One region of the Cohaesibacter gelatinilyticus genome, then DNA from elsewhere that is predicted to be linked to it. Evidence: riboswitches for the same ligand, from Rfam matches in the RefSeq annotation. Region 1 holds a riboswitch; each other region holds the start of a gene.
What was found. Region 1 has a riboswitch for cobalamin ahead of CRO57_RS21845 (ABC transporter substrate-binding protein). Riboswitches for the same ligand answer to the same signal wherever they lie in the genome.

Region 1 (10,632 bases):
AGGAGCGGTATGAAAGCGCATCGATCTGAAAATCCACCTTATCACCAGGCTCCCAGCTGGGAGCGGTGAAGGCATCAGATACCAAAGAAAGTGAGACAAATTTCTCTGCTTTGATGCTGGCATTCAAAATCCGAGCTTCCTCGGTAATCACACGCTCCAGCATATTCACGACCGGGCGAAGAGACACCAGTCGGGATTTCGAGCGCGCCGAACTCTGCATAGATTGTTGCATTTTATATTTCCTAACAATATGTTAGGTAAGTTATACGAGTAAAAGCTTGCATATCATACTCGCATTCATTCGCACTTTCTCATTCCGAGAAAGTTCGTGATTTCAATGCCTTGAAGATGGCTAGCCGAAGCCCCTGATCAGATACTCATATTTTGACCTTGGAGAGCGACATGACAAAGGTCCGGACCAGAAAGCGCGTTACCAAGCCTCGCAAAATTCCAAGACAGCCGCGCAGCAATCTGATGGTTGCTACCATTCTCGAAGCAGCCATGATCATCTTGAAAAAGCATGGCATGGGCAACTTCAACACCAATGCCATTGCGGAAAAAGCAGGCGTATCCGTTGGATCGCTCTATCAATATTTCCCGTCAAAGGATGCGATCCTTGCAACTCTGATCCGACAGATCCGTGAAGAAATGCTCGCAGACATGATTGCTTCCACGGAACGGAAGGATCTGGGGGATTTTCGCAGCGAAACCCGTGCCTTGATTGAGGCCACCCTGCAGCATCACGTCAAATATGCTGACGTGATCACACTTCTGGAACGGGCGGAAGATGATTTGCCAATGGATGACGACATTCAAGAGATGAAGCAAAAGATGCTGGAGATCGTCATCGCCCTTTTGCAAAGGCACGGCATTGAAAATGCCAATATAGTCGCCAACGACATCATCGCAATCTGTCATGCGCTTTCGCTCAGCATCCCTCAATCTGGTGAGAGCAATTTCGAAGAACTATCACGGCGCATGCAACGTGCTGTCTTCGGATATATCGAAAACAGCACGCCTTGAACGGATATCAAAATCAGGTGCTTGAAGACCCGCGTGGCCGGAAAAGCCGTCCCACACGATCACTGAAGGCAACGATGAGAGTGGCCATGATAATGAGAGCACTGGAGAGATAGAAATTGGCATCCGGGATGATGGCAAAGAAGATCAGATCGGACAGAACCGCAAAGACTAGCGAGAGATATTCAAACGTCGCCAGTTTGGAGACTTCGCTATACTGATAGCTGAGCGTCATCATGATATGGGCGAAGCCACCGGCAAAGCCACAGCCAATCAGCCAGAATAATTGCTCGGCATTGGGCGTCACCCAGCCAAAGGGCAAGGTCGCCAAACCGGCAACGGCACAAGTCAGCGCAAAGTAAAATGCAATGGCCCCGGCATTCTCGGTTTTTGCAAGGCTGCGGATCTGGATCTTGGCGCCCGACGTCAGAACCGCCATCAAAACACCCAAGGATGCCCCAATGAAATAGTCCCGATCAGCAGCAACGCCAGATATCTTTGGCAAGATCAGCACCAGCATACCAGCAAAACCAAAGAAGATGCCCAGCCAACGCGCGCCGGTTACTTCTTCCTTCAGGATCAACCGAGCCAGGATCACCGCCAAAATGGGCGCGATATAGCCGATTACCGTGGCATGAGCTATAGGCAGATATTTAAGCGAAGCAAATGAGGCGAACATCGCCATGCAACCCATCAGACAGCGCGCAACATGACCCAAAGGCCGTTTGGTTTTCAGCCCCGAGGGGAAATCCTTGGTCCAATAGAGAAACAGAACCAGCGGGATCAGCGCAAAAGCACTGCGATAGAAAACAATCTGGCCGGTGGGAATATCATCAGTAACAAATTTGATGAACAGCACCATGATGGTGAAGAAGAGCGTGGCACCAATTCGAAGAGCAATGCCGGTAAAATCAGAAGACATAGGAACAGGTTTCAGTTTGAGAAAGGTTATTGCCTGATTAGAAGTCCAGAGCCGGCCCTCTCCTCCTCCCAAACCACCCGTCATGGTACCCTCGTGGGCGGTTTGGGAGGGGGAGAGGGCTGGTGATGCAGCCTAAAAGGCTAGGTTAGAGACTTTTAAATCGGGCATGAAGACACCTAGGATGTTTTTTCGACATGATCACGCAACTGATCACCAATGAGATTAAGAGACAGAACGGCAATGAGCACGGCAAGCCCCGGAAAGATCATCAAATGCGGAGCAGTTTGCATATAAGCTTTGCCGTCCAGCAGCATAGCACCCCATTCGGCTTCCGGCGGCTGAACGCCAAAGCCAAGGAAACTCAGACCGGATATGGACAAGATTGTGCGTGCCCACATGTTCGTCCAGAGAACCAAAAGTCCGAGCTTAAGATTGGGCAGATAATGCCGCCACAAGATCAGACGGAAGGGCAGATGATTGAGATGCGCCTGGGTGATGAAATCCTTCTTGCTCAACTCCAGTGTCAGAGACCGGGTCAAACGCGCATAACGCATCCAACTGACCATGACCAGGGCAATCACCATATTGCTGGTGCTTGGACCAAGGATCCCGGCAATGGCAATAGCGGCAATCAGCTCCGGGAAAGCAAAGAACGAATCCGTGATACGCATCAAGAACTGGTCGAACCATCGCGGTGCGGAACCCGCTGACAGTCCGACCAGTACCCCCACCACAGCGCCAAGGCCGGAAATGAGAAAAGCAAGGCCAAGTGACCAACCAGCCCCATAAAGAATACGCGTCGCAACATCCCGCCCGAGGTTATCCGTGCCAAACCAATGCGTTGCAGAAGGCGGCTTCAAGCGCATCAGAAAGTTGGCTTCATTCGGCTGATAAGGCGTGAGCAAGAAGGCTGCAGCAAAAGCCAGCCCCACGACAACAATCGCAATACCAAGACGCTTCAAGAAACGAGACAGATCACTCTGCGGAACAGAGACATCAGCACCAGTGGTCAGAGCATCAGAATTACTGGATATCATGACTCAGCTCCCCTGTTCACGCGTTTGATGGGCACGAGCCAGTCCTGAACAATTTCAACCAGAGTGTTGATGAGGACATAGCTGAAGGCAGAAAACAGCACGAGGAACATGATCAACGGATAATCACGGCTCAGCACGGAATGCACGAAGAGCGCACCGATGCCATTGCGCGAGAAGATCACCTCCACAATAACAGCCCCTTCCAAAAGACCCGCCAGATCCACCCCGATCATTGTGACAGCCGGGATCATGGCGTGGCGCAAGATATGCTTCCAAAATAACTCGGACTCGGACACGCCCCGTAGGCGCAAGGCTTCCAAATGTGGCGCAGCTTTAGCCTCCAAAAGGAAAGAGCGAAACAATCGGGTTTGCGATGTGGTCACCCAAAGCCCAAGCGTTGTCGCAGGCAAGATCAGATGCTCCAGCCCTTCGCTGCCATAAGCGGGCAGCCATTGCAGAGTGGCGGAGAAGAATAAAATGAGCAAAAGCCCTAGCCAGAAAGACGGCATGGCAGCGCCAATAGAGGCAAAGGCAACAGCAAAGCGATCAATCAGGCTGCCCGGCTTCCAGACACTGAGCGTCGCCAACACAAAAGCAAGGCAAAGCCCGATGATCAGGGCCGTCAATGCCAAAGACAAAGTCTCGAGAACATTGGGAACAAAGATCACCCAAACCTCTTCCTGCGAGACAAAAGATTTGCCAAAATCCCCTTGCAGCAAGGGCCCAAGCCAATGCAGGAACTGGCTGAGGAGCGGTTTGTCGAGGCCAAATTCCTCGCGGATCATGGCCGCAATTTCAGGCTGGATATCCCCCTCTCCACCATAGCGCGCTTGCCCGATGGCAAGGGCCTTATCACCCGGTGAGAAATAATAGAGCAGAAAGGTCAGGAAGCTGACACCAAACATCACCGCCAGCAAGCTTGCCAAGCGGTTGAGCAGGATCAGCGAAATATGTTTGAAACTCTGTGTCATTGGCCTGCCTCTAATCTTGGTATTTCTTCGGACAACTCAGCAGGCTGCTCTAACGCACCAAGAATGGCAGCTGCATCGATCAACTCTGCGCCATAAGCCGACGCGGGATTGGCGAAGAAGTCATCGGCTCTTTGACAGGCTTCCATCTTGCCGTTACGCAAGAGAAGAATTTGATCGGCATAAGCACGGGCAAAACCCAGATCATGGGTCACGAACAAATAGCTGAGGCCATGGGCCTGACGGATATCGTCAATCACCCGGGCGATCTGCTTTTGCACTACTGCATCAAGAGCGCTTAATGGCTCATCGAAAATGATCATGTTGGGACGGGAAATCAGAGCACGCGCAATACAGACCCGTTGCGCCTGCCCCAAAGACAATTGCGGTGGCTTGCGCGTGATCAGCTCTTCCGATAATTCCACCTCCTGCAAGGCAGAGCGCAATCTTGTCTGCTGCTCGGACTTACTCAATCTGGCGCTATAAAGCCCTTCCAGAATGGCATCGCCCACCCTTTGATGCGGGTTCAGTGCTGCAGTCGGGTTTTGCATCACCCAGCTTACTCCCGGCAGGCCAAGATAGTTCTGCCCCGGCTGATAGATATGCTCCACGCCATCATCAGACAGACCATGATGAATGCTGCCCTCGGCCATCGGCATCATGCCTTGCAGGCTTTTCAGCAAGGTGGTTTTGCCGGAACCACTTTCACCAATGATGCAAAGGCACTCACCAGAGCCAAGGTTGAAATTGATATCATCCAGCAACCGCGTCTCATGGGCGTCGACGCAGAGAGATTTTACTGTCAGCATACTTCTGCCCCCTCCAGAGATTGGCCCTCATGCGACCAATAACGATTGGAAACCAGCAGCTTGCCATAGTCCGAGCTTGGCGCTTCCATTAGCTTTGCAGTCGAGCCGAATTCTTCAATCTTTCCAGCACTCAGGATCGCCAGGCGATTGGCAAAGCGAGCTGCCAAGGCCAGATCATGGGTCACGATCAGCGTGGCTATGTCATGCTCTTTGGCATGGGCCATGACACGGGTTATGGTCTGCGCTGCGATCAACGGATCCAGAGCCGAGGTTGGCTCATCCAGGATCAGCAATTTCGGTCGGGCCAGCAAGGCAAAGGCAATCAGCAAACGCTGTTGCATGCCCTGGCTCCATTCATGGGGATAGCATTTACCAAAGTCTGGCAGGCCAAGGGAGCCGAGAAGTTCAGACTGTTCTTCCTTGCTCATATCGCCACGATTGGCACAACGCACCGCCTGCTTCCATTGCACGGTCAGACGCTTGAGTGGATCAAGACCGGCTTGCGGATTTTGCGGCACGAAGGCAAAGCCCCGATCAGCCGAACGAACCGAGCGATCATTGACAAGTTGGATCATTTGATCAGCAAAGATCATCTGCCCGCTCGTTGGTTTGGCTGGCTTATAAAGCCCCATGATGCAACGAAGAAGGCATGACTTCCCTGCCCCTGATCCCCCGACGATGGCAACACATTCGCCATGCTGCACATCCAGCGAGATGTCTGATAGGACAATCTGTCCGCCAATATTGGCGGACAGATTGCTTACGCTCAGAAGACTTGAGTTAGTCTTTGACAAGATCCAGCTCCGGAGATGCGAGATAGGTCTCGGCTGGATGAATGCGATAACCTTTCACCTTGCCGTTGCCGACAGAAACCTGGGTTTTGTGGAACAGTGGAATGATCGGCAGATCATCATTGATGATGGCCTGAGCCTCATCATAATAAGGCTTGGCTTTCACCGGATCGAACTCGGCCCGAGCCTTTGCCAGCAATTCATCCATCTTGGCGTTGGAATAGCCGGAATAGTTATAGCCAGCACCGGTCTGAACCAGAGTGCTTGGGAAATAATCTGGATGGCCCTGAGGCGCGGTACCCCAAGCCTGAAGGTTCATCTGGATCTCGCCAGCTTTCAGTGCATCATTATTGGCACCGAATTCGCCGATGGCGATTTCAACGTTGAGGCCCAACTGTGACAGCATATGCTGGCTGATTTCCAGGGTTGGACGCAAGGCTGCGCGGCCTTCGTAGGTGCGCATCTTGATGGTGATATCCTTGCCATCCAGCTCACGAATGCCATTACCATCACTGTCCTTGATGCCAGCGTCATCCAGAAGCTTTTTCGCTTTCGCAACATCATAAGGCAGTTTGACATCGCCATTAACCCAAGACTTCATATTGGCCGGGAAAATGGAATTGGAGGCACTGCCACCGACGCCAGCAAGGGCAGCTTCGGCAATCACGTTACGATCCAAACCAAGAGAAATGGCCTGACGTAGAGCCTTGTTTGATAACACACCGTCGGCAACCCGTGGCATGAAGAAGAAGAGGCGCAGGGTCTCGCCGGAGAATCTCTGACCCTCATCCTTTTTCGTCAGCTCGGCAAATTCCGGCTCGGAATAGTTGGTCACCAGATCGATATCACCCGCTTTCAAGGCTAGCGCAGCGACGGAAGCGTCGCTGATCTTGTCCAGCTTGATGCCATCCAGCTTCGGCTTGCCACCCCAATAGTCAGCAAAGGCACGGGTCACATATTGCTTGTTGGCCTCGGCTGAGACAAAGACAAAAGGACCCGTACCAATGATTGGCATGTCCTTGGTGCCTTCTTTCAAAACCGCCGCAGATGGCTCTGTCAGGGACCAAAGGAAAGCAGCATTTGGCTTCTCGGTCACGAAATGCACGGTCTTGTCATCGATAACCTTGATTTCCTTGATGCCAAGCAACTTCCAAAGACGCGCGTTATGAGCGGAATGATCCTTTTCATTGAGCTTGTCGAAGGATGCCTTCACATCCTTGGCAGTCATGACGCTACCGTCATGGAATTTCACATTGTCACGCAGCACCACTTTCCATTCGGTAGGCGAAACATTTTCATAAGACTGCGCCAGACGTGGATATTGCTGCATGTCATAAGACAGGCCAATCAGGGTTTCAGACACACCAGCCCGGTTGCTCAGCCAACCGTTCTGGCGCGCACGTGGATCTGGAACCGAACTGGTAGGGCCAAAGGGGTAGCCAATGCGCAGGATTTTCTCGCCCGCTTGGGCAGCATCCGTCAGCAAAGTGGAAGAGGCAGTGAGTGAGAGGAAACCACAAGTGGCAAGCGCAAGAAGCGAGCGGCCGGAAACGATGTGTTTCAACGCATTACTCCGTAAATTGGTTGGAAGAAGACGAAAATTAGAAACGTTACGTTATAACATAACAAATATGAGGAGCCAGTACTTCTTTTCCTTTTCCCGGTTCAATGCCAGCAAACAAGGAAAGGCATACAGGATCTGATGCAGCCACGCACAGCCAAAGGCAAGACATGACGGAAGAACAACCTCTGTTAAATCAGAGATTTAAACCTCAGATCGACAGCCATGAAGCCGGGAAAAGATCTTTTGAGAAGGCAAACAAAACCACAAGCGACACGCTCGCATCCCTTTGTTTGCAAAAGGGGATAAACCATCAAATTGCTCCTTCTACGGACAACCCCGTCCGATAGTATCTGGGCCCTCGATGGCAGGTCTCCTGACTTGCGGATTAATGCATCCTCACCTTCCCAAGCTAGAAGCTCAGTGGTCCTTGGAGGATACCTGAACGCACACTCAAAATGTGTAGACCAAACACATTTTGAGTGTGCGTTCTTGCCGCTTACAGTTGCGGGGGCAGTCACGGAATTGGCGCCTAATGGCTACACCGCACCGTGTTCCCTTTTCATGCTGATTGTCCGATAGACGTTCAGCAACCATCAAGGCGATGATGGCTCCATCATCACGGGAAATCAATGGTCATTTTCGCTTATGGTCAGATTGCCACAAAACCGAAGGCTCCGCACGCCCGCTTGTTCCACCGCAAGCATGCAGAGCTTGTTCATTTCAGATCTAGATTTGGATATTTGCAATCAGTCAGATTTTCTCTCTGACTTATGGGGTATCGCACGCAAAGTTGCTGCGCCCAGCGCAGACTTCAGCACACCGCCCACAAGGAAAGGTGTGACACCAACAGCCATGGCCTTTTCAACACCAATGGAAAGCGAAAGCCAAAACGCACCCAAAGTCAGACACAGCACCGTACCGATAAGCATGGCAATGAAGGCCAAAATCACATTCCGACCATTCCAGCCACGCTGAACAAGCCAGCCAACAAGCATTCCGCAGATAGGAAATGCAAAAAGATATCCTGCAGTTGGTCCGGCGAAATGGGCAAGACTCCCCGCACCTCCAGCCAAGACAGGCAACCCGGCTGCGCCTTCCATGAGCCAGGCAATAATGGTAATGCCTCCCATACGCCAACCATAGAGTGCACCGACAAGCATCACCCCATAGGTTTGCATGGTCATTGGGACAGGATACATGGGAACTTCGATCCGGGACATCAGTGCCAAAAACATGGTTCCAAAGACAACTGCTGCTATCTTCCAAAGAAGAGAACGATTTTCGAGATTGAGAGGGCTGAGGACAGATCCAGCCGCGCTGAGATTTGCGTCAATCATTGGCTTTTCCTTAAATTATAGATAAAATTTACCTCTATCGATAATTATCCTCTACAAATTCGACCATATTGCAAGGGATTATGAGCCAATTTTCAAAATTATCTCTAATTATTCAAATTTATTGCGCAAATTATCTATATATCTATAAATTCAGTTTAATTTTATCTATAATTTTGACCTTCAGATCTTTATTCTATGCCCTGGATATCGCACATGTCTGGCCAACAATTGTACTGCATGATCAATATCGCGATTGCGCAGGGCATTCAGGATGGCATGATGTTCCCTATTGGTTGGCATGCCCCATTCCGTGCGCCAGCCTGCAAACAAAAACCGGGCACTCGTCAAATACAGATCATCGATAGTCTGTAATAGCCTCGGCATGCCACATGGCTTCAGAAGGACACGATGAAACCGCCGGTTTGCTTCTTCCCAACTCTGGACATCTCTGGCATTATCCCCGTCCAATATGGCTTTTTCCGCAGCATCTATAATGGCTTGAGTGAAGTGAGGAGCAGCATGACGCAAGGCCAGAGCTTCAAGCGATGCCCGCATCTCGGCCACCTCACGCACATCGTCAGCGGTAAAACCCGAAACCCTCACCCCACGACGGGGCTCACTTTTTGCCAAACCCCGTTGCTCGAGCCGTCTGAAGGCCTCTCGCACAGGCACATGGCTTGCACCAAATTCTTCAGCAATGTGATCTTGCAGGAGTTTGGTACCAGGTTCAATTTTGCCTGATATGATCCGGCTGGCCAGTTCACGGCAAATTTTGTCGGCGAGGGGTTCTGATTTGGTGGTCATGATATTTTATAGATAATATGGATTCTGACTGATGTCGACAAGCGATTTACGACCAACCACAAGAAGGCTCGGGTCTGATAAATCTGCTATACGCCACTATTGGACCGCTCCCATAACGTCTCGACAAGAATTCCTGCCTGATTTTCGATTATTGCCGCCGCATCAAGAACCTGAGATTCGTACAAAGCCCTGCCAATCAATTGCACCCCAACCGGATGACCATTTGACAGGCCTGCCGGAACAGCGGCAGCCGGCAGCCCCAGATAATTGACGATACCGATGAAGCGTGCACTATCCTGATAGAATGCCCGACTTTGCTCCTCACTTTCTATATCGCCTCGTGGTGAGGGCGCATCCTGCGCAACAAGAGGCGTGAGAACGAGCGGATAATCTTCCATGAAAGTGCACCAGACACGAAGATGGTGGAGACGCTTTCCAAAGGCAGCCATATAGTCAGGAAGGTCAAGCATCCGACCATAAGTGTCGCAGAAAGACAGCGATGTCTTGAAATCCTTCCCCCCCATGGACAGCATATCATCGCGCATGGCAACACATAGCTCGGTATAGAGAATATCCCACCAGTTTTGCCAGCATGGATCAAGGTCGGGCAACGTCACCTCTTCCACCTCATAGCCTGCATTGTCCAGCCAGTCAGCAGCTTGCCGGATGATGCCCATGACAGCTGCAGAGGCCATCACACTGCCTGGAACCTTGGCAACAGCAACTCTGACAGGATTTGCACCAATATTTTTGACATCCAAATCTGAAGCCGATGCAACAGACCATGGATCACGGATATCGAAGCCACTGATCACATCCAGAAACAATCTGGCATCTGCGACATTGCGTGCCATTGGCCCTTGTGACGAGAAGAGCTGCATGCCAATGGGCCGATTATCCGGAGCGCTGGCATTATGATGAGCCACACGCCCCAGACCTGGTTTGATCGCAACCACGCCATTGAAATGCGCCGGATAGCGCAAGGATCCGCCTATATCATTACCATGGGCCAATGTCCCAATACCTGAAGCGAGAGCCGCCCCGGCACCACCGGACGATCCTCCACAGGTGATTGCCTCATCCCATGGATTGAGAGTCAGGCCATAAAGGGGATTGTCAGTAAAAGCCCGCATCGAAAATTCGGGCGTATTTGTCAGGCCAATACAAACTGCACCTGCATCATACAGCCTTTTGACAACGGGAGCATCAAGCCACGCAATATTATCGGCGAGCGCTGCGACACCCGATGAGTTTGGCAAACCCGCAATATCAATATTATGTTTGAGAGTAACAGGCACCCCATGCAAGGGGCCCGGCTCGACACCACAAGCAAGCGCCTCGTCCGATGCCTTGGCCTGCTTGATGGCATGATCACCCAGA
Region 2 (10,632 bases), on a different contig from region 1:
ACCATGACTTTCAGCGCGGGTCAACGGAGGCGTCAGGTGGTCAATGATCACAGCACTGGTACGGCGTTTGGCCTGACAGCCTTCACCGGGATCATTGACAATGAAAGGATAAAGATGGGGTAGGGGACCAAGCACACTTTCCGGGTAACAGGCCTCGCTCAAGGCAAGGGCTTTACCTGGTAACCATTCCAGATTGCCGTGCTTACCCGCATGGATGACCGCATCAATGCCAAAGCTTTCCCGCATCCAGAAATAAAAGGCGAAGTAATTGTGCGGTGGTACCAGATCCGGATCGTGGTAAGTTTCTTTTGGGTCAATATTATAGCCACGTGCTGGCTGAATGCCCAAAGCCACATTACCAAAGCAATGAATGGGGAGCTGGAAGGCACCATTTGCGACCATCGGGTCATTGGCAGGTACTCCCCAGCGCTCCGATATCTGGGTCTGCACTGCCTTGGGTAATGAAGCAAAGAATGCTTCATATTGATCCAAAGCCAAAGCATTATCAGAGACACGAATGCTGGTCCCATAGGCATTGGTCGGGCCAGCCAAAATCTGCGCCATGAGAGCATCGGAGTCGCTTGGTTCATCTTGAATGAAATAACCAAGTTCTTTCAGCTGCTTCATGATGATGACGGCGGAAGCGGGAGCGTCCAAGCCAACGCCATTGGCGATGCGGCTATCCTTGTTTGGATAATTGGCTAGCACCAAACCGACCTTACGTTCTGCTTGGCTTTTCTGTTCCAAACGCGCCCAGCGCATTGCAAGCTCACAGACAAAAGCAACACGATCAACCTTTGGGACATAACGAACGGGATTGCTCTGCGTGCGCTCATCAAAGCCACTTTCTTCCTTGAAGGAGATTGCGCGACTGAGGATGCGTCCGTCGAGTTCAGGCAACACCACATGCATGGCCAGATCACGAGCCGATAGACCGCGTGGGCTTTCCTGCCAAGCTTCTTCTGAGGAGCTGGACAAGATGACTTGCAAGATTGGAGCTCCTGGCTTGTCCAACACAGTTGGCTCATAAGCCTGTCCAGCTTTGGAAATGGCAAAGGCCGTCGTGTTGAGAATGACCGAAGGCCGAAAGCGAGCGAAGAGCTCCGATAGGAATTCCTGCGCCTCGGCATTTTTCAAACTTGGCACAAAGATGGGGAGCGGAATTGCGCCTTTGGCAAATAGTGCATCGCATAACGCTTGAACCGGAGCCATCATCGCACTCTGCACGAGTGAGCGGTAAAGCATGACGGGAGCAAAAACTGGTGCTTCACCAATCGCGACGACTTGCTTATTAATGTGCGTCGAAATTGCATCCATACCTTCAAGGCTTTGTCCTTGCCACCAAAGCCCCATGCGCGGCAAGGCTTTGGGTTGGCCGGGGCTACTCTCATTTGCGCCAATCAGATAGTCGGCAAAGGAGAGGGCGTTGGAGAGGTTCTCCTGACCACCTTCTACACAATAGCGCCAGAGCTGACGGACTTGATCTTGAGGCAAGCTGGACCATCCAGCCAAGTCAGAATCCCATTTGTCATCACCGGGCATGACCGCCAATGCGATTTCATGGCCACGCGAGAGCTTTTGCATTTGCTCAAGGCCATAACGCCAATATTCCTCGCCCCCCAGAATGCGTAAGGCAATCAGTTTGGCATGCTTTGCTGTTTGCTCCACATACAGATCGACTGAGTAAGGATGGTTCAGCGAGAGCACATTCCCAAGCCGCAGGCTCGGCGCATTCTCATTGCGCAACTGGGCGCAATCAGCCAGAGCGGATAACTCGCTATCCGCAGCTGAAAGAAAGAGAATATCCCCCGGGCTCTGACCCAGATCGATAGCTTCATCACCATCGTCAATACGACCGGCTTGTGGGGCAAGAATGTGCATAAGGAAAACTTACTCTTATTTGCTAAGCAGTGCAGTTGCACCATCCAGATCCAGCGGAGTCAGGCCGATGACAACCAGACCGGTCTTATCATCCATGCTTGGATCAAACCACGTCTCCACCCGACGTCCAACAGCCTGTACAACGACACGGGCGGATTTTCCTTCAATATTCACATAGCCTTTGACCCGCAGAACACCCGGCAGGGCAAGGGTTTTCTCGACTTGGGTTTTGATATCATCCATGTTGGCAAAGACGCGTGGTGCAACGACATCGGAGCTGAACTCATCATGAGAATGATGATGGTGGTGATGATCGTGATCATGATCGTCGTCATGGTGATGGTCATCATCATGGTCATGATGGTGATCATGAGCAGCTTTGCGGCTATCCATGTCATCTTCCGCTGCACTATCAAGGCCAAGAAGAACCGCAGCAGACAAATCACCATTGCGGGATGGAACAACTTTGACGCCATCACGCATTTGTTCAGCCAACAGGGCTTCCACCTTAGACAGGCCATTTTCATCCACCAGATCGACTTTGGAGACGACAATCATGTCGGCGCATTTGATCTGGTCGGCAAACAGCTCTTCAATCGGGCTTTCATGATCAAGGCTGTCATCTGCCTCACGTTGGCGGGCAATGGCTTCCTCATCCTGACTGTAATGGCCTTCGGACAATGCCATGGCATCAGCAACCGTGACAACGCCATCAACGGTGACGGACGCGCGAACGCTCGGCCATGAGAAAGCCTGAACCAGTGGCTGAGGCAGAGCAAGGCCGGAAGTCTCGATGACAATATGATCAGGGCGAGGCTCACGGGCAATCAGCTTTTCCATGGTCGGCAGGAAGTCATCAGCAACGGTGCAGCATATGCAACCATTCTTCAGCTCGACCACATCATCTTCCGTACAGTTTGGGTTGCCGCAATCACTCAGCAGCTCACCGTCAAAACCCATGTCGCCAAATTCATTGACGATCAATGCGATTTTCTTGTCGCCAGCATTATTGATCAGATTGCGGATCAGAGTGGTCTTGCCTGCGCCCAGAAAACCGGTGACGACAGTGGCTGGAATTTTCTTGGCCGAATTGGTGCTAAAGCTCATCGGGTTTCTCGTAAGTTTGAAATTGGATTAGCTGGCATCATTGCTGGATGATGCACCGGACGATGGCCGCGTAACAGGGTGCAGCCGGGCCAGAGTGTTTTTCCTCACATGGACTGGGCGTTCCCGCCATGCTGGTAAGCCATTCTCGGCAGCAGCATGAGCATTGGCAAAGGACAATAGATCGTCAACACGCTCGGTGCTATCATCCAGATTGCCTATAAGAAAGGAATATTTCCCAGCTGCTTGCAGGCTGGCGGTGCATGCAGATTGGCAGCCATTCATGCATTCGACGGCATGAATTTCGACATCCCCATTCAGAGCATCCTGCTGGTCAAGCAGGCGCTCATAAAGCTTCTGTCCGCTACGCTTGGCTTCAATGCCGTCATCCGGTACGGGAGCTTGAAGATCTTCCTGCGTACGGCATGTGACACAAATCTGCAAAATACTGGGAGATCCTGTTTGCTTGCTCATGCTCTTCTCATTGGTCCTGACAAGCTGGAAATAACAGCTAGTCGATGCATGTCATGATCAAGAAGGAGAAAAGCAAAGTGGCAAAACAGGGATCGAAAAGATGCTCCGCAAGCCTCGCTTTTCCCAGCACACCCCGACCGGCTAAAAACTCAAATCCCTTTGGCAGGTCTCCTGGCTCGCAGCTATCGTGACATTTCCCTTCCCGGCAAAAGGCCAGTGGTTATGAAATGACACAGCCGCATACAGTTGCGGGGGCAGCCATGGATTCGGCCCCGGTTTGGGTCGCCTTTACCATGTTCCCTTTTCATTTTGGCCACGCATGCAACCAAAAACCAAAGCGGACATCCTATGTCGACTATTCGGTTCTGTTTGTCAATCATTAGCAGATGTCGGCATTACGATACTTGATACGCAATTCTTGGAGTAAAGTATGATCGTTGCCTTGATTTAGATACAAAGCTCGGCTTCTCTAGAGGAAATAAAAACTGATTGATCAAGCGTGATTCCGGCGGGGATTGGTCAGTGAAAAGACTTCTTTCAGGCAGGACGCACAATCATGCGATATTCCATTGTTTCGTTGGCCAAGAATGCCATGTCCTTTCATCAGAATTGGCCGCGCCAATGGCGTAGCCCCAGTCCCAAGGAAAGCTATGATGTTGTCATCATTGGCGGTGGTGGGCATGGTCTGGCGACAGCTTATTATCTGGCCAAAGAGCACGGCATTACCAATGTTGCCGTTCTGGAAAAAGGATGGTTGGGAGGCGGTAACACTGGTCGCAACACCACCATTATTCGATCCAATTATCTTTGGGATGAGGCCTCACATCTTTATGAGAAATCCTTGCAGCTTTATGAGGGATTATCAAAGGATCTGAACTACAACATCATGCTTTCTCAGAGAGGCGTGATGAATTTGGCCCACTCCCTTCAGGATGTTCGTGATACCAAACGCCGGGTGAATGCTAATAAACTGAATGGCATTGATGCTGAATGGCTGGATCCGCAAGAGGTCAAGGATTTCTGTCCGATCATCAATATCTCCACCGATCTCCGCTATCCGGTGATGGGAGCAAGTTTGCAAAAGCGTGCAGGCACTGGTCGACACGATGCCGTGGCCTGGGGCTACGCACGTGCCGCTGATCAGCGCGGAGTGGATATCATTCAGGGCTGCGAAGTCACTGCCATCAATCGCGATGGAGGTAAGGTAACGGGTGTCGAAACAACGCTTGGTACCATCAAGGCCAAGAAAGTCGCTATTTGCGTTGCGGGCCATTCCTCAGTTCTAGCCGATATGGCAGGCTTCAGGACGCCAATCGAGAGCCATCCCTTGCAGGCATTGGTATCGGAGCCAATCAAGCCAGTGCTGGATACAGTCGTCATGTCCAACGCGGTGCATGTCTATGTCAGCCAGTCGGATAAGGGAGAACTAGTGCTGGGAGCGGGGATTGATGCGTATCACTCCTACGCGCAGCGCGGATCCTTCCATGTGATTGAACACCAGATTGGCGCACTGAAAGAGCTGTTCCCGATTTTCTCACGTCTGAAGATGATGCGCTCCTGGGGCGGGATCGTTGATACCTGTCCAGATGCTTGCCCGATCATCTCCAAAACACCGGTCGATGGCCTCTATATAAACGGCGGTTGGGGAACTGGTGGTTTCAAGGCCATTCCGGGATCTGGATGGACCTATGCCCATACCATTGCACGAGACAGACCGCACGAGCTGAATGCTCCATTTGATTTGAACCGCTTCGTGACCGGTTATCTTATTGATGAGCATGGTGCCGCGGGCGTGGCGCACTAAGACGATAAGGGAGAGAAGACATGTTGAAGATTGAATGCCCTTATTGCGGCGAACGCGACGAAGTCGAATTCCATTATGGTGGAGAAGCGCATATCGCGAGACCAGAAGACCCGGAAAGTCTTGATGACAAGGAATGGGCAGACTTCCTCTTCATGCGTACCAATACCAAAGGCTGGTTCCGTGAACGTTGGGTGCATACCCAAGGCTGCCGTCGCTGGTTCAATGTCGTACGTCATACCGTTACCCATGAAATAATGGGTTCTTATAAGGCTGGCGAAAAGCCAAATTTGAAAGATCTGAAAGGGAAGGGCAAATAAGATGAGTGATCAGCCTCATTCCCCATCCAATATTCACGGCCATCGTTTACAGAGCGGTGGTTTTGTGAACCGTGACAAACAAGTGCGTTTTCGCTTCAATGATCGCTATTATTACGGTTATGAAGGCGACACGTTGGCCTCAGCTTTGCTGGCCAATGGTGTTCATCTCGTAGCGCGTTCTTTCAAATATCACCGCCCGCGGGGCATCATGGCTGCGGGTACAGAAGAGCCAAATGCCATGGTGCAATTGCATCAGGGTGTGCGTGCAGAGCCAAACCCAAAGGCAACACAAATACCGCTTTGTCATGGATTGGTTGCCAGCAGCGTCAATGCCTGGCCATCGGTGAAATTTGATGTTCAGGCCATCAATGGTCTCTTTCATCGCTTCTTTGCAGCGGGTTTCTATTACAAGACCTTGTTTGGCTCGCCTTGGGCCTGGCATCATGTCTTCGAGCCTATGATCCGAAAGTCTGCCGGGTGGGGTACCGCTCCAACGGGTACCGACCCGGATTGCTATGACCATATCCATAAACATGTCGATGTTCTGGTGGTTGGCGCTGGGCCTGCTGGTTTGGCGGCAGCACGTGATGCTGCAAGTGGTGGAGCCAGAGTGATCCTTGCAGATGAGCAAGGGCGTATGGGTGGTTCGCTTCTTGGTGTGAAACGTCAAATCAACGGACAGGCTTCTGTCGATTGGGTGGAAGAGCAGATTAAAGCGCTCTCCGAACAGAGAGAGACAACTCTACTCCCCAACACAACTGTCTTTGGCTATTACGACCAGAACTATTTGGTGGCATTGGAAAAACGCTTGAATCATAAGAACCAGCCATCCAATCGCGCAAATGTTCGGCAGCGGGTCTGGCATATCCGTGCCAAGCGTGTGATCCTTGCGACCGGCGCTCATGAACGCCCATTGGTATTTGGCGACAATGATCGTCCGGGCATCATGCTGGCAGGTGCTGTGCAAACCTATATCAATCGCTACGGGGTATTGCCGGGCAAAAAGGCTATCCTCTTTGCCAATAACGATGGTGCCTATGAAGCCGCTCTTGATTTCAAGGCTGCTGGGGGCGATCTGGTTGCCGTCATCGATACCCGCAAAGATCCGCAAGGTCCGCTGATCCAGCAAATGCGCGAAACCGGTACGACGGTTTTGACCGGTCATGTGGTCACCAAGACCTTGGGTCAAAGTCATTTCACCGGTGTTCGTGTTGCTGCATGGGATGGTGAGAAGATCACCGGCAAGGTCGAGCAGTTTGATGCTCATCTTTTGATGATGTCAGGCGGTTGGAGCCCGGTTGTCCATCTCTTCAGTCAATCTTCAGGCAAACTTAAATATGACGATGAGAAAGCAGCCTTTGTACCTAATCTTTATGCTCCCAATCAGGATGCTGTCTCAATCGGTGGCGCCAATGGCGATTTCACGTTGGCCGAATGTCTGCGTTCAGGCAGCCGGGAAGGGGTGAAAGCAGCCGTACACGCTGGCTTTGAAGATCGTAAATCCGCCCGACGCTTCACGGTAGAAGAGCCTGAAGTTGGAAATCCAGACCCAAGTTGGTTGATTCCGTCTGAAAAGCCGGTTGGTCAGAGCAAGGCAAAGCATTTTGTTGACTATCAGAACGATTCAACCGCGGCTGATATTCAGCTGGCCGCGCGAGAAGGCTTCCGGTCAGTCGAACATATGAAGCGCTATACGCTGACAGGCTTTGGGACCGATCAGGGTAAAACCGGTAATATCAATGGTCTGGCAATTCTGGCGCAAGCCATTGAGAGCTCGATCCCGGAAACCGGTACCACCACCTTCCGCCCACCTTATACTCCGGTGACCTTTGGTGCGCTGGCTGGGCGGGAGATTGGTGATCTGTCTGATCCGATCCGCACAACACCAATTCATTCGGCTCATGTTGAAGCAGGCGCGGAGTTTGAGAATGTCGGCCAATGGAAGCGTCCGTGGTTCTATGCCCAAGGCGATGAGGATATGCATGCCGCGACAAGACGTGAATGCAAAGCTGTTCGCACATCCGTTGGCATGATGGATGCTTCGACCCTTGGTAAGATCGATATTCAGGGACCAGATGCAGCAGAATTCATCAATCGTTTCTACACCAATGTATTCCTCAAACTGGGCGTCGGCAAATGTCGTTATGGTGTCATGTGTGGTGAAGATGGCATGGTGTTTGATGATGGGGTAACCAGCCGCATCAGCGAAAATCACTTCCATATGACGACCACCACTGGCGGTGCCGCTCATGTGATGGATTGGTTGGAAGAATATCTGCAAACCGAGTGGCCTGAATTGCAGGTCCATTGCACATCTGTCACGGAAGAATGGTCCTGTATCGCTATCAATGGCCCGATGGCACGCAAGGTGATGGAAGCGCTGAACCCGGATGTGGATTGGTCCAATGACGCCTTCCCATTCATGACCTGGCAAGAACAGACCATTGGTGGCGTTCCCGCTCGGATTTTCCGTATCTCCTTTACCGGCGAATTGTCCTTCGAGATCAATGTACCATCCCGCTATGGTCTGGCACTTTGGAAAGCGGTGGTCGAAGCCGGAATGCCTTATGACATCACGCCATATGGTACCGAGACCATGCATATTTTGCGTGCAGAAAAGGGTTACATCATCACCGGCCAGGATACTGATGGCTCTCTGACGCCACAGGATCTGGATATGGATTGGATCGTCTCCAAGAAGAAGAAGGACTTCATTGGCAAGCGGTCCTACAGCCGCGAAGATACGTCTCGTACGGATCGCAAACAGCTCGTCGGCTTGCTGACGGAAGATCCAAATTTCGTGCTGGAAGAGGGTGCTCAAATCCTGGAAGACCCGGATGCACCGACGCCAATACCGATGCTTGGCCATGTGACGTCATCCTATTGGAGTGAAGCTCTTGGTCATTCCATCGCCATGGCGGTGGTAAAGGATGGCTTCAATCGGAAAGGTGAGCAGCTGCATACCTTCTCGTTGGGCAATTGGCAAAAGGTGACTGTGGTCGATCCAGTATTCTATGACAAGGAAGGAGCCCGCCGCGATGGCTGAGCAAATTCAGGAAATCACCCTAGAGGCTCGCTCCCCTTTGACGGATCTGGCAGCCCGAATGGCAAATGCGTCCTCTGATCAGGTAAAACTGACCGAGGTCCCATTCAGGACACAGCTCACTTTGCGTGGGAATGCTGACGAGAAAGCTTTTGCTGATGGCGTGAAGCGAGCTTTGGGTGTGGCGCTGCCAATCAAAGCCAATACAGCCAATTCAAAAGGTGAGATCGACATCCTCTGGATGGGGCCCGATGAGTGGCTTATTCTGGCACCTGAGGGCGAAGCAACACGCTTGATGTCGACGCTCAAGGTCATGTTGTCAGATCAGTTCATCGCCCTTGTCGATATCTCTGATAATCGCACGATGCTGACCCTCTCAGGATCAGCCAGTTGGGATGTTCTCAATAAAGGCGCGCATCTGGATTTCCATCCTCGATCCTGGAAAAAGGGCATGATAGCCCAATCCACTTATGGGCGGGCACAGGTTATATTCTGGCAATCTGGAAATGAGCCGGAATTTCGACTGCTCGTGCGTAATTCCTTTGCCGAATATCTCGCCACATTTCTGATGGATGCCATGGCGGAGTTTGCGAACTGAATACACCTTAAGAAAATCTTGGTGTGAACTCATGATATGAAAAAGGCCTGACATTTTGCTGTGTCAGGCCTTTTCGATGTGTGAAGATTTGCGCAGCTTATGCTGCTTCTACTTCCGCCAGAAGGGCGGCAAAGTCCAAATCACTCAAGCCAGCTGCGCGACGCGCTGCAGTCAGAGTATTTGCCATCAAAAGAGCAATTGTCATGGGGCCAACACCACCGGGAACTGGTGTAATGGAACCAGCGCGCTCAACGGCACTGTCATAGTCGACATCGCCGACAAGACGAGTCTTGCCTTCACCGCGCTCTGGTGCGTCAATGCGATTGATACCAACGTCAATGACGCATGCGCCTTCCTTGATCCAATCACCCTTGACCATCTGAGGACGACCAACCGCGGCAACCACGATGTCTGCTCCACGAACCACCTCAGGTAGATCCTTGGTGCGGCTGTGAGCGATGGTGACGGTGCAGCTTTCAGCCAGAAGCAGTGCCGCCATTGGTTTGCCAACGATATTGGAGCGGCCAATGACAACGGCATTTTTGCCAGAAAGATTGCCCAATACGCGCTTTGCCAAGATCAAAGAGCCAGCAGGGGTGCAGGGCACCAAAGCCTTGTCACGTTCACCAGCTGTCAGCAGGCCGACATTGATCGGGTGGAAGCCATCAACGTCCTTGTCAGGACGGATCAGGTTCAACACCTTGGATTCGTTGATATGGTTTGGCAGAGGAAGTTGAACGAGAATACCGTGAATGGCGTCGTCAGTATTCAGCTTTTCGATCAGAACTAGCAGGTCTGCTTCAGGCGTGTCCTCAGGCAGAGTGTGCTGAACAGAGTGGAAATTACACTCCTTGGCAGCTTTGCCTTTTGAGGCAACATAAACCTTGCTGGCTGGATCTTCGCCCACAATCACCACGGCAATACCGGGGACAATTTTGGTCTCATCAATCAGCTTCTTGGCTTCAACTGCGATTTTGTCACGGAGGTCGGCGGCAATGGACTTGCCATCAATGCGCTCGGCGGTCATGGGACGAGGTCTCTTCAATTGGAGGGAACAAGAACCGGGCGTTGCCGAAATGGCATCACGCCCGGCCCAAATCATGTGCATTCTAATAGCGGGATCAGAATAATCCTTCAATCTCGCCTTTAGCATTTAGGTGGATAGATTCAGCGGCAGGTTTACGCGGCAAACCTGGCATGGTCATGATTTCACCGCAAATGACGACGATGAAGCCAGCACCCGCTGACAAACGAACTTCACGAATTGGCATTGAATGGCCAGTCGGTGCACCGCGAAGATCCGGGTCGGTCGAGAAACTGTACTGGGTTTTTGCCATACAAACAGGCAGCTTGCCAAAGCCTTGGTCTTCCCATTGTTTCAACTGGTTACGGACTTTCTTATCGGCCAATA
Region 3 (10,632 bases), on a different contig from region 1:
CCATCCAGGTCGCCTTTGCCATGGATCTGTATCGAGATGTTTTCTCCGCCAAGGGCGTTTTTGATTTGCTTTGCCAGATCCATGCTGTTCTGGGACAGGACAACAATGGCAAAATTGGTTTCGTTCTTCAGGACCAAGGTTCCTCTCCATCATAAATCAGGATCATGGAAAAATAGGGGGCGCAATCATCGGTGACGTCTTTAAGCGGCATCACTTTTTCTGCTTCCAATGTGGCGCGCTCGACATATCCGGCACGTTCCAAAAGGCCATGCTGTTCCAGCAAGGCGCGGATACGAGAAAAATGACGGCCTACCTTGATGATGGCAAAGGAGCCACCCATCGAAAGGCGGGCCTTGAATTCTTCATCACTGGCCGGGCCGGGAATGACTGACAGCACATCATTGCGCGCAGCCAATGGATGCTTCAGACGAGAAGCGCAAGCTGTCAGTGACGATACGCCTGGAACAATATCACTTTTGAAGCGATCTGCCAGACGATTATAGAGATACATGAAGGATCCAAAGAAAAAGGGATCACCCTCACAAAGTACAATCACATCCTCGCCTGAAGCCAAATGTCCTGCAATCACCTCAGCTTCCCGATCATAGACGGTCTGCGCTGGAAAGCGATCGACGCGCATAGGCACAATCATCGGAATTTCCTGAGCATCATTGGCGATATGCTCAGCCACAATGGAGCGCGCAAAGCTGACGCCACTATCCGGAGCAGGATAGGCAATGACCTTGGCATTCGAGATGAGTTTGGCGGCTTTCATGGTGATCAGATCCGGGTCTCCCGGACCGACGCCCACGCCATATAATGTTCCGCTCATGATTAGGATGCCAATCCTTCTTGTTTTTTAATGTCATTACCTTTGACATAAACCCACTGTGTCACCGGCATGGACGCTTTCCAGCCAAAATGCAGGCCTACAGGTTGAGCTTTGGCAATGGAGAGCCGGGTTAATTCACCTCCATGCTCAGAAAAGCAAGAAAGCAAAAGAGCTTCCGACGAGAGTGTCACCGCATGGGCAACCAGTCGCCCACCTGGCTTTAAAGCATCAAGGCAGAAATTCAGGGTCTCGCTCGATAGACCTCCACCGACGAAAATCGCATCCGGGCCATCCAACCCCATTAAGCCATCTGGAGCGGTTCCATCGATCAGTTGCAGGCGTGGCACGCCCAAGGTCTTTGCATTGTGCTTGGCAAAGGCGCGACGCTTTTCTTGAGGCTCCAGACCAATGGCAGACGTGTTTGGAGCGGCGCGTAACCATTCGATGGCAATGGACCCACATCCAGTTCCAACATCCCAAAGATGGGCGCCGGGGCGTGGCGCGAGTTTCGCCAAAGCACTGGCACGAATATCGCGCTTGGTCATCTTGCCATCGTGCTCAAAGGCATCATCTGGCAAACCGGGACTGGTGGAGAGCCAGTTTCTGAAATCGGATGGAATTTCGACGGCAATGACATTGAGATCTGCAAAGGGCAGGGCGTCACCTGCCTCACTCAGCGCATGAGCGCTGGTTTCAATGATCTTTTCTTTCTCACCACCCATATGTTCCAGCACGGTAATCTCTGCATCATTCGCTCCGATCTCGCAGAGCTTGGACGCCAAGAGACTGGGGGAACCGCCATTCTTGGAAAGAATGATCAATTTTGCGCCCGGTTGAATATGCGGGACAATGCCCGCTGGATCGCGGCCATGTATGGTCAGAAGAGAGCATTTGTCGAGCGGCCAACCAATACGGCTTGCAGCTAGGCTATAGGCAGATTTGGCTGGAAGGACCCTTAATTCGGACCAGTCAAAGAAACGCGTTAGCGTTCCGCCAATGCCGCAAAACATCGGATCGCCAGTTGCCAGAATGACAACTTGCTTGCCCTTCATCTCGGCAATTATCGAAAAGGTGGATGAAAAAGGCGATGGCCAAGTCATACGCTCAGCTTTGGGGCTGAGATCATCTGACACCATATCCAGATGACGTTGGCCAGCCAGCAATATATCGCAATCCTTGATCAGGGACAGTCCAAGATCAGACAACCCTCTTACGCCATCTTCCTCGATGCCAATCACCGAGATCCAAGGTTCGGGTCGAGTGCTGGTTGGTTTTTCGTTGCTCATGAAATAATCCCTCCAATAATATGGAGATGCCTTTTAAATTTCGCGCCCCAAAGCCATCAGGGCCAATGCGTTCACAGCGCTGCTTGCCATGGGAGTTCCACCACGCCGACCGGTCAGGGTAATGAAGTCAAGACCAAGTTCCTGTGCTTCCTCAGCCAAAGCCTCTTTGGATTCAGCAGCGCCGACAAAACCAACGGGGAAACCAAGAATGAGAGCGGGCTTGGCCGCGCCTTCCTTGATCATCTCTAGCAAGCGGAACAGAGCGGTCGGAGCATTGCCAATGGAAACAATGGCTCCGTCCAGATGAGGTCGCCAAAGTTCCAAAGCTGCTGCAGAGCGAGTGGTACCCATTCGCGCTGCCAAATCCCATACACTCGGATCATTCAGCGTGACAAGAACCTCATTGCCATTGCCCCCCTGTTCCACATCAAGAAACCGCCGGGTAATTCCGCCCGCAACCATCTGTGCATCCACCAATATTGGCCTTTGCTCTTTGAGGGCAGACAGGCCAGCCGCCACGGCGGCATTGCTGAAGCGTAAATCGGGGACCAGATCGGTCATGCCGACGGCATGCATCAGACGTACGGCAACGGGACCCAAATCATCAGGGAGGGAGGCTAAGTCATGCTTAGCCTCTTCGCGAATGATGCGAAAGGATTCCTCATAGATGCCTTGAGGTGATTTGATATAGTCGTAGGTCGGCGTGGCCAGCATCGCTCCCTAGTCCTTTTTATACATGCTGTTTGGCCCAAGTGGGTGATCTGCATGAGGATAAGGATGATGATGGTGATCATCATGGTCATGACTGTGTCCATGATCGTGTGAGTGATCATGTCTGTGAGAGTGACCGTGATGATGGTGCCCATGATCGTGATCATGGTGATGATGACCGTGCTGCGCAGGACCATGCTTCAGGCACTCATTATTGCACATATTATCCGTGCAATATTCGCAATCAGCGGTCTCAACACCTTCCACATGATGGTGATGGCTTTCCTGTTTCAAGCCGACTTCATCTTCAAAGCCAAGAACCTGCGCGCGATATTTGCACATCTGGCAGTTCATATTATTAGTGCCATCCAGAATTTCCTGAACGCGATCAACAAAGGTTTCGATCACATAATCCTGATCGTTCAGGTAGCCAGCTTTGATGAACTGGATATCTGGATTGCGTGCGGCAACTTCATCGGTGAAGTTATAGATGCGGCGGATCAGAATGCCGGTGAAGAGGAAATAAGGAAAGACGATAATCCGCTTGTAACCAAGGCGAGCAGCATGCTCCAGCCCAGGTTCGACCAGTGGGAATGTCACGCCAGAATAGCAAACCTCGCCCCAGCCAAAACCCATACCTTCCCAAAGCATACGCATCAATTTGCTGACATTGGAATTGGCATCAGGATCAGATGCACCACGTCCAACCACCATCAACATGGTCTCGGACAATGGCAGTTCGCCATGCTCTTCATTGGCCGCATCAACAGCTTCCTGAATGCGGGCAGAAGCAGCCTTGATCATTTTCAGATCCAGCCCCAATTCTCGACCATAGGTGATCTTCACGCCAGGTGTCTTGGCTTGATAGGCGTTCAGAACAGACGGAATGTCATTCTTGGCATGGCCTGCTGCGAACAGCATACCTGGAACAGCAAGGATATGATTGCAGCCTTGCTCCACCAGCTTGTCCAAACCATTGGAGAGAACGGGATTGGCAAATTCCAGATAGCCGTAATCAACAGGCCAATCCGGAAAGCGTGGTGCCAGACGTTCTGCCAGCTTGGCAAACTGGCCAACAGCCTCTTTGTTGCGGCTGCCGTGGCCACAAATCATCAGGCCTAGTTTTTCTTTTGGGGCGTCCTGAGTCACGTCAAATCCCTATCTCATTGGCCGATCGCTCGGCTGGTCCTTAAAATGCAGGGATGGAAAAGGGCAGGGTTGGAACTCTCCAACCTGTCAATCTCTCCTGCAGGCCAGACTTGGTCTCCGAATTGGATCAACCGCACTGGCATGTGTTTCAGTTCCCTCAAGGGGAACACTGCGAAAGTTGTCCGGCGCCTGTCTTCAGGCATGGCCAAACGGGAAACCTTGTGTCTGCATCATGCCGCTTCAGGCATCTTCAGACTCTGACAGAATGCATCCGGCTTCCAGTTGAATGCTTCTGGTCTCCACTGCAGCACGAAACTGCCGGTCATGGGAAACGATCACCATGGCTTGGGGCAAGTTGACAAGAATGTCAATCAGACGTTTTGTCGTTTTCTCATCCAAAGCGTTGGTAGGCTCGTCCAATAACAGAATTTCTGGTTTCATAGCCAAGACCGTCGCCAATGATACCAGTCTTTTTTGTCCGCCTGATAGCTTATGCGTCACTCTATCGCGAAAAGCCGACAGATTGAGCTCGGCGAGTGTCTCGTCGACGATCTTCATGGCTTCAGTCTTGGAGTAGCCAAGATTGAGCGGACCAAATGCAATATCTTCGGCGACAGTCGGACAAAAGAGCTGATCATCCGGGTCTTGGAAAACAAGGCCGACGCGCCGGCGCAGTAACCGAAATTCTTTTTCAAATTTGTAATCGCTGCCGAAGGCTCTGATCGTACCGCCTTGTGCTTTGTGCAGCCCCACGATGATATGCAGCAAAGTGCTCTTGCCAGCACCATTATGACCGGTCAGGGTGAGACGTTCTCCGTCCTCCAGATTCAAGCTGACACCATTCAGACAAGGCTCGAACCCCGGATAGGCAAAGCGGATGTCATTGAGCTCAAGAAGGGAGGACATTCAATATCTCCAGAGCCAACAGCGTCAGCATTGTCAGGCTGGCAAAACCGACAAAAACAGCATCAAGGCGGTCAAATGCCATGCGGTCAAGTAGATGAAACTGACCATTGAAGCCACGGCATTTCATGGCCTGCATGATGCGTTCTGATCGCTCGAATGAGCGAATGAGAAGCATGCCAACCAGATAGCCGAAGCTCTTGTAACTATGCCAGCGATTGGCAGGCTGAAATCCTCGGCACTTCATTGCAGTGCGCAGACGGTTATATTCTTCATGGAGCACTTCGATATAGCGTACAGTGAAGAGAAGCAAGTGAACCAAAGGGGCAGGGACCTTGAGACGGGCAAGCGCGTGCCCCAGCGTGACCGGTTCCAAGGTGCTGAGTAAGGCGAGCGTCGCCATAACGATGGCATTGGCCTTGAGCAAAATATCAATGCCTTTCATCACACCTTCATAGGAAGCGGCAAAACCAAAGACATGAAAGAGCGGTGTGCCCGCCATGGTGAAGGGAAGCATCACCAGCATGAAGATGATGAAACTATCCATCATGGCCACGCGCTTGATGGTGGGGCCGACTGGTAGCCTGGCTTGGCTCATCAGGGCAAAAGACAGCACCAAAGCTGCTAGAAGTAGAGGGATACTGGTAAGCTGAACGAGTGTGATAGCATAGGCGCTAAGAGCCACAATCCGCACACGCGGATCCAACCGACGGATCCACATATGGTCAGTTGGTAACTCATGCCCTGTTATGTCATAGGCGCGGCCAGCTTGCTCCAGTATATCACTCATCAAGCGGCCTCACTTTTGTTAGAAGAGCTGCCATTTGTCTTCATCTTTTGAGCTTCCCGTCTGGCTACCACATAAAAGCCAATGCCGAATAGGCCTATGATGTACCCAATCCCACCCAAAATGGTCTGAAGATCATTCTTTTCCTTGTAAGCCGCAATTTCTTTACGAAGCGGCTTGGTTTCCAATCGCACGGCCATGCGCAATTCGGACTTCAAAGCAGCCACCTCAGTTTTCACTGCAGTATTGATCATCTGCATCATTGCATCATTTGCAATGACCTGACTGCTGGAGCTGATTGAAGAGCCTGTATCACCAACAGGTTTGACCATGGATGCTTGAGTTGCTGAAGGTTTCGCTGCGTCTTCAATTTGAGGAAGCTCGTCTTCAGCCATGCGATAGACAGCGACATGCCCTTGGCCCAGATCCGCTCTGAAGGTCAAGGGAATAAGGCTGGTCGGTGTGAAGCGAAAAATGCCTTCTTCATCTGTCTTGGTCTCGCCGAGTTTGTTGCCATCATCATCCAAGACTTCGACCACAACATCCTTGGCCATGTCGCCATTGGAAAAGCCAATCTCGCCTTCAACAGCGTTTCCTTCGGCGTAAGCCGAGGCAATCACTTTATGGGCAAATGCGGGCATGGAACTGATGGAAATAGACAGCGCCAAAGCAAGGCCGAAAATTATTTTGGAGAGAAGTCTCATGACCGTTCCTCCGTATCAACTTGTCTCATATTGAGTTGGCTCATCACCTGAAAGAGCTCCGGCTTGACCGTATAAATCAGATAGACAGCGGCTGCGCTCAGCAATCCTTCAATGACCATCACGGGAATATGTGCCAGGAACACAAGCTTTACGGCAGGGATGAGGGATTCTTCTGACAGCGCCAACGAGATGCCAACGAATAATGTTGTCAGAGAGATGGCCAACGCTCCAGCCAATCCGCCAAAGATTGCTGCCATGACTGCTGAACTGGCTCCAATCACGAATGGACGGAATAGCAACCCGACAATAACGGCAGGTCCGGCGATATTGACTGCATTTACACCCAATACGGTGATGCCACCAAAAGCAAAGAAGATTGCTTGCAATAATAGACCGACAAACAGCGCAGGAAATGCCGCCCACCCCAAAATCAGTCCGGCGAGACCATTCATGATCAGATGAACGCTGGATGGCCCAATAGGAACATGGATCAGGGATGCAACAAAGAAAGTCGCGCTTAAAACACCAGCAGCAGGGATTAGATCCATGTCCAGTTTGCGCAATCCAAGTCCGAGGCCTGCAACAGTGAGGACACCGCCAGCAATGACGACATCATTGGTCAAAGCTGCATCTATGATATGCACGGGCTGTCCTCTCCGGTATCTGGTTGCGGGTACGAGGGGTGGCGAACCACCCCTCAAGCGAATTATTTGACGTCATAAGCGCGAACCCAAATGACGGCATCTTGGGAAAGCTCTTTGCCTTCATGTTCTTTTTTCGGACCAGAGCCAAGGGCTGCAAAGCCCCAGAATCCTGCCTTTGGAATGCCGAAAGAGAAATAGCCATTCTCATCGGACAGAGCAACAACAGCGCCGCCTGGCATAGGGCTGGCCTTTGGGTCTTTGGGGCTGTTGGTTTCCATATTTGGCTCTGCAGCCATATATTCGATCTCTATCTCAGCGCCGGCAACAGGCTTGCCCTCAGCGAGAACGCGACCGGTAAAGGTGGAGCCTGCCAGAATATTGGTTGGTTTGTTCAGCGGTACAATTTCGGTAGCGAGACCAAGTGGTTCTTCCCAACCGGTTGGAATACCACCTTTGTTCAGGAAACTCTTTGTCAGCTGCTGAATATAGATGTCCTCACTCCCCTCGTAATAAGGAGTAGGTTCAACCACTATGATATAATCACCGTTGCGTTTGATCTTTGCCGTGGCATCAAAGGCCTTGGCTTCATTGCTTGCGCCCTTGAATGTGATCGGCTTCAGGCTGTCCATCAGATCGATCTTCTTGCCTTTATGCATCATGTAAACGGCTTCCGGCTTTGCCAGATCCATCACATGACCATTTTCAAACGGATGCCAGAAGATCAGTTTGAGCGGAACATCGCCTGCGCGCTCCAGATTCACCTCTGGGGTATAGGCCAGAACAAAATGGGCAGAAGAAGAAGAGATTGAGAGAGCGAGGGCGGCAGTTGCCAGACCCAGTTTTTTCAAAAATGTCATTTTGCCTCCAACGAACGAAGTCGCATTATTTGGAGACGCGAAAGGCTTTGAACGATTGGAGAGGAGAGGGATGGAGGGTGGCTTTTGACTTTACCAATTTCCATCTTTGTCTCGTCACCTAACGCACACCCCGGCGTCTTGATAGAGAGAGTGCTGTCTTGCAACAGCCGCACCAAAGATGGCAGGTCTCCTGGCTCGCGGGTCTTGGCGCGGGATGCACCTTCCCAGCCTTAAATCAGGCCAGTGGCATTCGCATCCTTTGCTCACCGCTTACAGTTGCGGGGGCAGCCATGGATTCGGTCCCTTCTGGGTACGCCTCACCATGTTCCCTTTTCATCACCTCACCACTCTCGGGGGAGGCAAACCATCTGTGTCACAGTTAAAAGCTGATCCCTTCATTGTCAACCAGATAAATGGTTGCAGGTAATGAAGGAAAAAGTTTGCAATCTTTTCATATGAAAAGACTTTTTTAAGTTAAAATTCAATGCCTTCCTGAGCTTTTACGCCTGAGCGGAACGGGTGCTTGATCAGTGTCATGTCGGTGACCAGATCTGCAATTTCAATCAGCTCATCTTTGGCGTTTCGGCCGGTGATGACAACATGGGTGTCTTCGGGTTTTTCGTTCTGCAGGAAAGAGGTCACTTCATCGATTGGCAAATAATCATAGCGCAGAACGATATTCAGCTCGTCCATCAGAACGAAGCGAATTTCGGGATCAAGGATAGCCTTCTTGGCTTCTGCCCAGGCTGCTTCTGCATTCTCGATATCTTTCTGCCTATCTTGTGTTTCCCAGGTGAAACCTTCGCCCATGGCCTTGATGGTCACCAGCTCAGGGAATTTCTCCAGAACGGCCTTTTCGCCACTATTCCAAGCACCCTTGACGAACTGGATGACGGCAATCTTGTTGCCATGGCCAATCTGGCGGAAGGCCATTCCGAAGGCGGCGGTAGATTTGCCTTTGCCCTTGCCGGTATGAACAATCACCAAGCCTTTTTCGATGGTTTTGGTGGCCAGGATCTTATCTCGAGCTGCTTTCTTCTTTTTCATTTTTTCTGCGTGACGAGCATCTTGTTCTTCCGGGGTCATGTCTTTTGTCATGATGCGACATCCTCCTGTTTGTTTTGGTTGCTGGCAGTCTGCAGCATAAAGGCAGCGCTGTTGGAACGTGGGGTCCAAAGACCGCGATCAATGGCTTCCAGAAAACGATCAATCATATCATCATAAGCTGGCCGATTCTTTTCCATCAGGAAATCCCTAACGGTCTCATCATCAATATAGGCGGAATAAAGTTGATCGAAATGATGGTCTCCAACAGCGTTTGTTGTGGCGGCAAAGGCAAACAGATAATCGAGCGTCGCTGCCATCTCAAATGCGCCTTTATAGCCGTGCCGCATCACTCCATTTATCCACTTGGGATTGGCTGCGCGACCGCGAACCACGCGCGCAATCTCTTCATCTAAGGTGCGAATGACCGGTCGCTCGACACGAGAATGGTCATTGTGATAGATTTTGGGAGCAGACCCTTTCAAGGCTTCCACGCTGGCGGAAAGCCCACCTTCAAACTGATAATAGTCATCAGAATCGAGAAGGTCGTGCTCACGGTTGTCCTGGTTCTGAACCACCGCATCGACTTGGCCGAGGCGGGCTTTTAGCTGTTCGGCGGCTTTGTTGCCATATTCGCCAGCCCCATAAGCAAAACCACCCCAGGCGATGAAGGCGTCAGCGAAATCTGAACGTTTGTCCCAGAGCTTCTCGTCGATCAATGCCTGCAAGCCGGCCCCATATGCTCCGGGCATGGAGCCAAAAACACGGAATGTTGCCTGACGCTTGGCGTGAGCACAATCAAGGCCGTTTTCAATCGCCTTGGCCATTTCCTCTTTGGCCCGGGCTGCAATCGGGTTTGCGTCTGCTGGCTCATCCAGCTCTGCAACGGCACGTACGGCGCTATCGAACAAATCGATCTGGTGTGGGAAGGCGTCACGGAAGAAGCCCGAAATGCGTAAGGTCACATCTACACGCGGGCGACCAAGCTCGGAAAGCTTGATCACATCAATGCCAGTGACACGACCAGATGCGGCTTCCCAAACCGGGCGTACACCAAGGAGAGCGAGCGCTTGGGCGATATCATCGCCACCAGTGCGCATATTGGCTGTGCCCCAGCAGGTGAGAGCAATGGCTTGCAACCATTCGCCTTCATCCTGAAAATGTCGCTCGATCAAACGCTGGGCTGAAAGCTCGCCAATAGCCCAGGCGGTTTTGGATGGAACGGAACGCACGTCAACGGCAAAGAAGTTCCGGCCGGTTGGCAAAACATCCGGCCGACCACGCGTTGGTGCACCAGATGGTCCTGGAGCAATGAACTTGCCCCCCAGTCCTTTGGTGATGGCATCCAGTTCGCTTGGCCCACAAGAGGCAATGAGCGGACGAAGCTCATCATTGATCCAGCCAAGAACAGTGAGTGTTTGCTGCCAATGAGAAGACGCTTCCATTTCATTGGAAACAATCTTCTGCGCAAGAAGTTCCAGTCGCTCGACGCTATCGCCTGCATTGCGCCAGAGATCACTGCTTAGTTGGCTCAGTATATCGGGCTTTTCACTGTCCCAAGGCGCAGCAAAGTCACAATCCAGCGGATCAAAATTACTACCATTCAGTGATAAGCTGAGATCTATCGACAATGCGCGATGCAAGCTTTGCTGAAACGATTCAGATCCTCGGGGAACGCGAGCGATCGCGATGAGTAGATCGGTGAGCTGATCGCT

Region 2: another riboswitch for cobalamin. It lies ahead of CRO57_RS05030 (DUF1636 family protein); the one in region 1 lies ahead of CRO57_RS21845 (ABC transporter substrate-binding protein).
Region 3: another riboswitch for cobalamin. It lies ahead of CRO57_RS05010 (DUF4198 domain-containing protein); the one in region 1 lies ahead of CRO57_RS21845 (ABC transporter substrate-binding protein).

The regions. Positions count from the first base shown of each region.
Region 1 covers NZ_OBEL01000007.1:164,006-174,637, forward strand. The annotation lists gene CRO57_RS21810 (siderophore-interacting protein) at 1-232, opposite strand, end outside; gene CRO57_RS21815 (TetR/AcrR family transcriptional regulator) at 403-1,023, shown strand; gene CRO57_RS21820 (DMT family transporter) at 1,037-2,026, opposite strand; gene CRO57_RS21825 (ABC transporter permease) at 2,119-2,979, opposite strand; gene CRO57_RS21830 (ABC transporter permease) at 2,976-3,950, opposite strand; gene CRO57_RS21835 (ABC transporter ATP-binding protein) at 3,947-4,756, opposite strand; gene CRO57_RS21840 (ATP-binding cassette domain-containing protein) at 4,750-5,550, opposite strand; gene CRO57_RS21845 (ABC transporter substrate-binding protein) at 5,537-7,111, opposite strand; cobalamin riboswitch at 7,458-7,721, opposite strand; gene CRO57_RS21855 (biotin transporter BioY) at 7,858-8,448, opposite strand; gene CRO57_RS21860 (GntR family transcriptional regulator) at 8,629-9,252, opposite strand; gene CRO57_RS21865 (amidase) at 9,339-10,632, opposite strand, start outside.
Region 2 covers NZ_OBEL01000001.1:1,126,912-1,137,543, forward strand. The annotation lists gene cobN (cobaltochelatase subunit CobN) at 1-1,881, opposite strand, end outside; gene cobW (cobalamin biosynthesis protein CobW) at 1,897-2,988, opposite strand; gene CRO57_RS05030 (DUF1636 family protein) at 3,016-3,459, opposite strand; cobalamin riboswitch at 3,604-3,811, opposite strand; gene CRO57_RS05035 (sarcosine oxidase subunit beta family protein) at 4,013-5,263, shown strand; gene CRO57_RS05040 (sarcosine oxidase subunit delta) at 5,284-5,580, shown strand; gene CRO57_RS05045 (sarcosine oxidase subunit alpha family protein) at 5,582-8,626, shown strand; gene CRO57_RS05050 (sarcosine oxidase subunit gamma) at 8,619-9,221, shown strand; gene folD (bifunctional methylenetetrahydrofolate dehydrogenase/methenyltetrahydrofolate cyclohydrolase FolD) at 9,319-10,248, opposite strand; gene CRO57_RS05060 (formate--tetrahydrofolate ligase) at 10,343-10,632, opposite strand, start outside.
Region 3 covers NZ_OBEL01000001.1:1,116,034-1,126,665, forward strand. The annotation lists gene cobJ (precorrin-3B C(17)-methyltransferase) at 1-137, opposite strand, end outside; gene cobI (precorrin-2 C(20)-methyltransferase) at 128-832, opposite strand; gene cbiE (precorrin-6y C5,15-methyltransferase (decarboxylating) subunit CbiE) at 835-2,118, opposite strand; gene CRO57_RS04980 (precorrin-8X methylmutase) at 2,152-2,832, opposite strand; gene CRO57_RS04985 (sirohydrochlorin chelatase) at 2,839-3,942, opposite strand; gene CRO57_RS04990 (energy-coupling factor ABC transporter ATP-binding protein) at 4,219-4,884, opposite strand; gene cbiQ (cobalt ECF transporter T component CbiQ) at 4,868-5,671, opposite strand; gene CRO57_RS05000 (cobalt ABC transporter permease) at 5,671-6,372, opposite strand; gene cbiM (cobalt transporter CbiM) at 6,369-7,016, opposite strand; gene CRO57_RS05010 (DUF4198 domain-containing protein) at 7,079-7,873, opposite strand; cobalamin riboswitch at 8,037-8,257, opposite strand; gene cobO (cob(I)yrinic acid a,c-diamide adenosyltransferase) at 8,348-8,971, opposite strand; gene cobN (cobaltochelatase subunit CobN) at 8,968-10,632, opposite strand, start outside.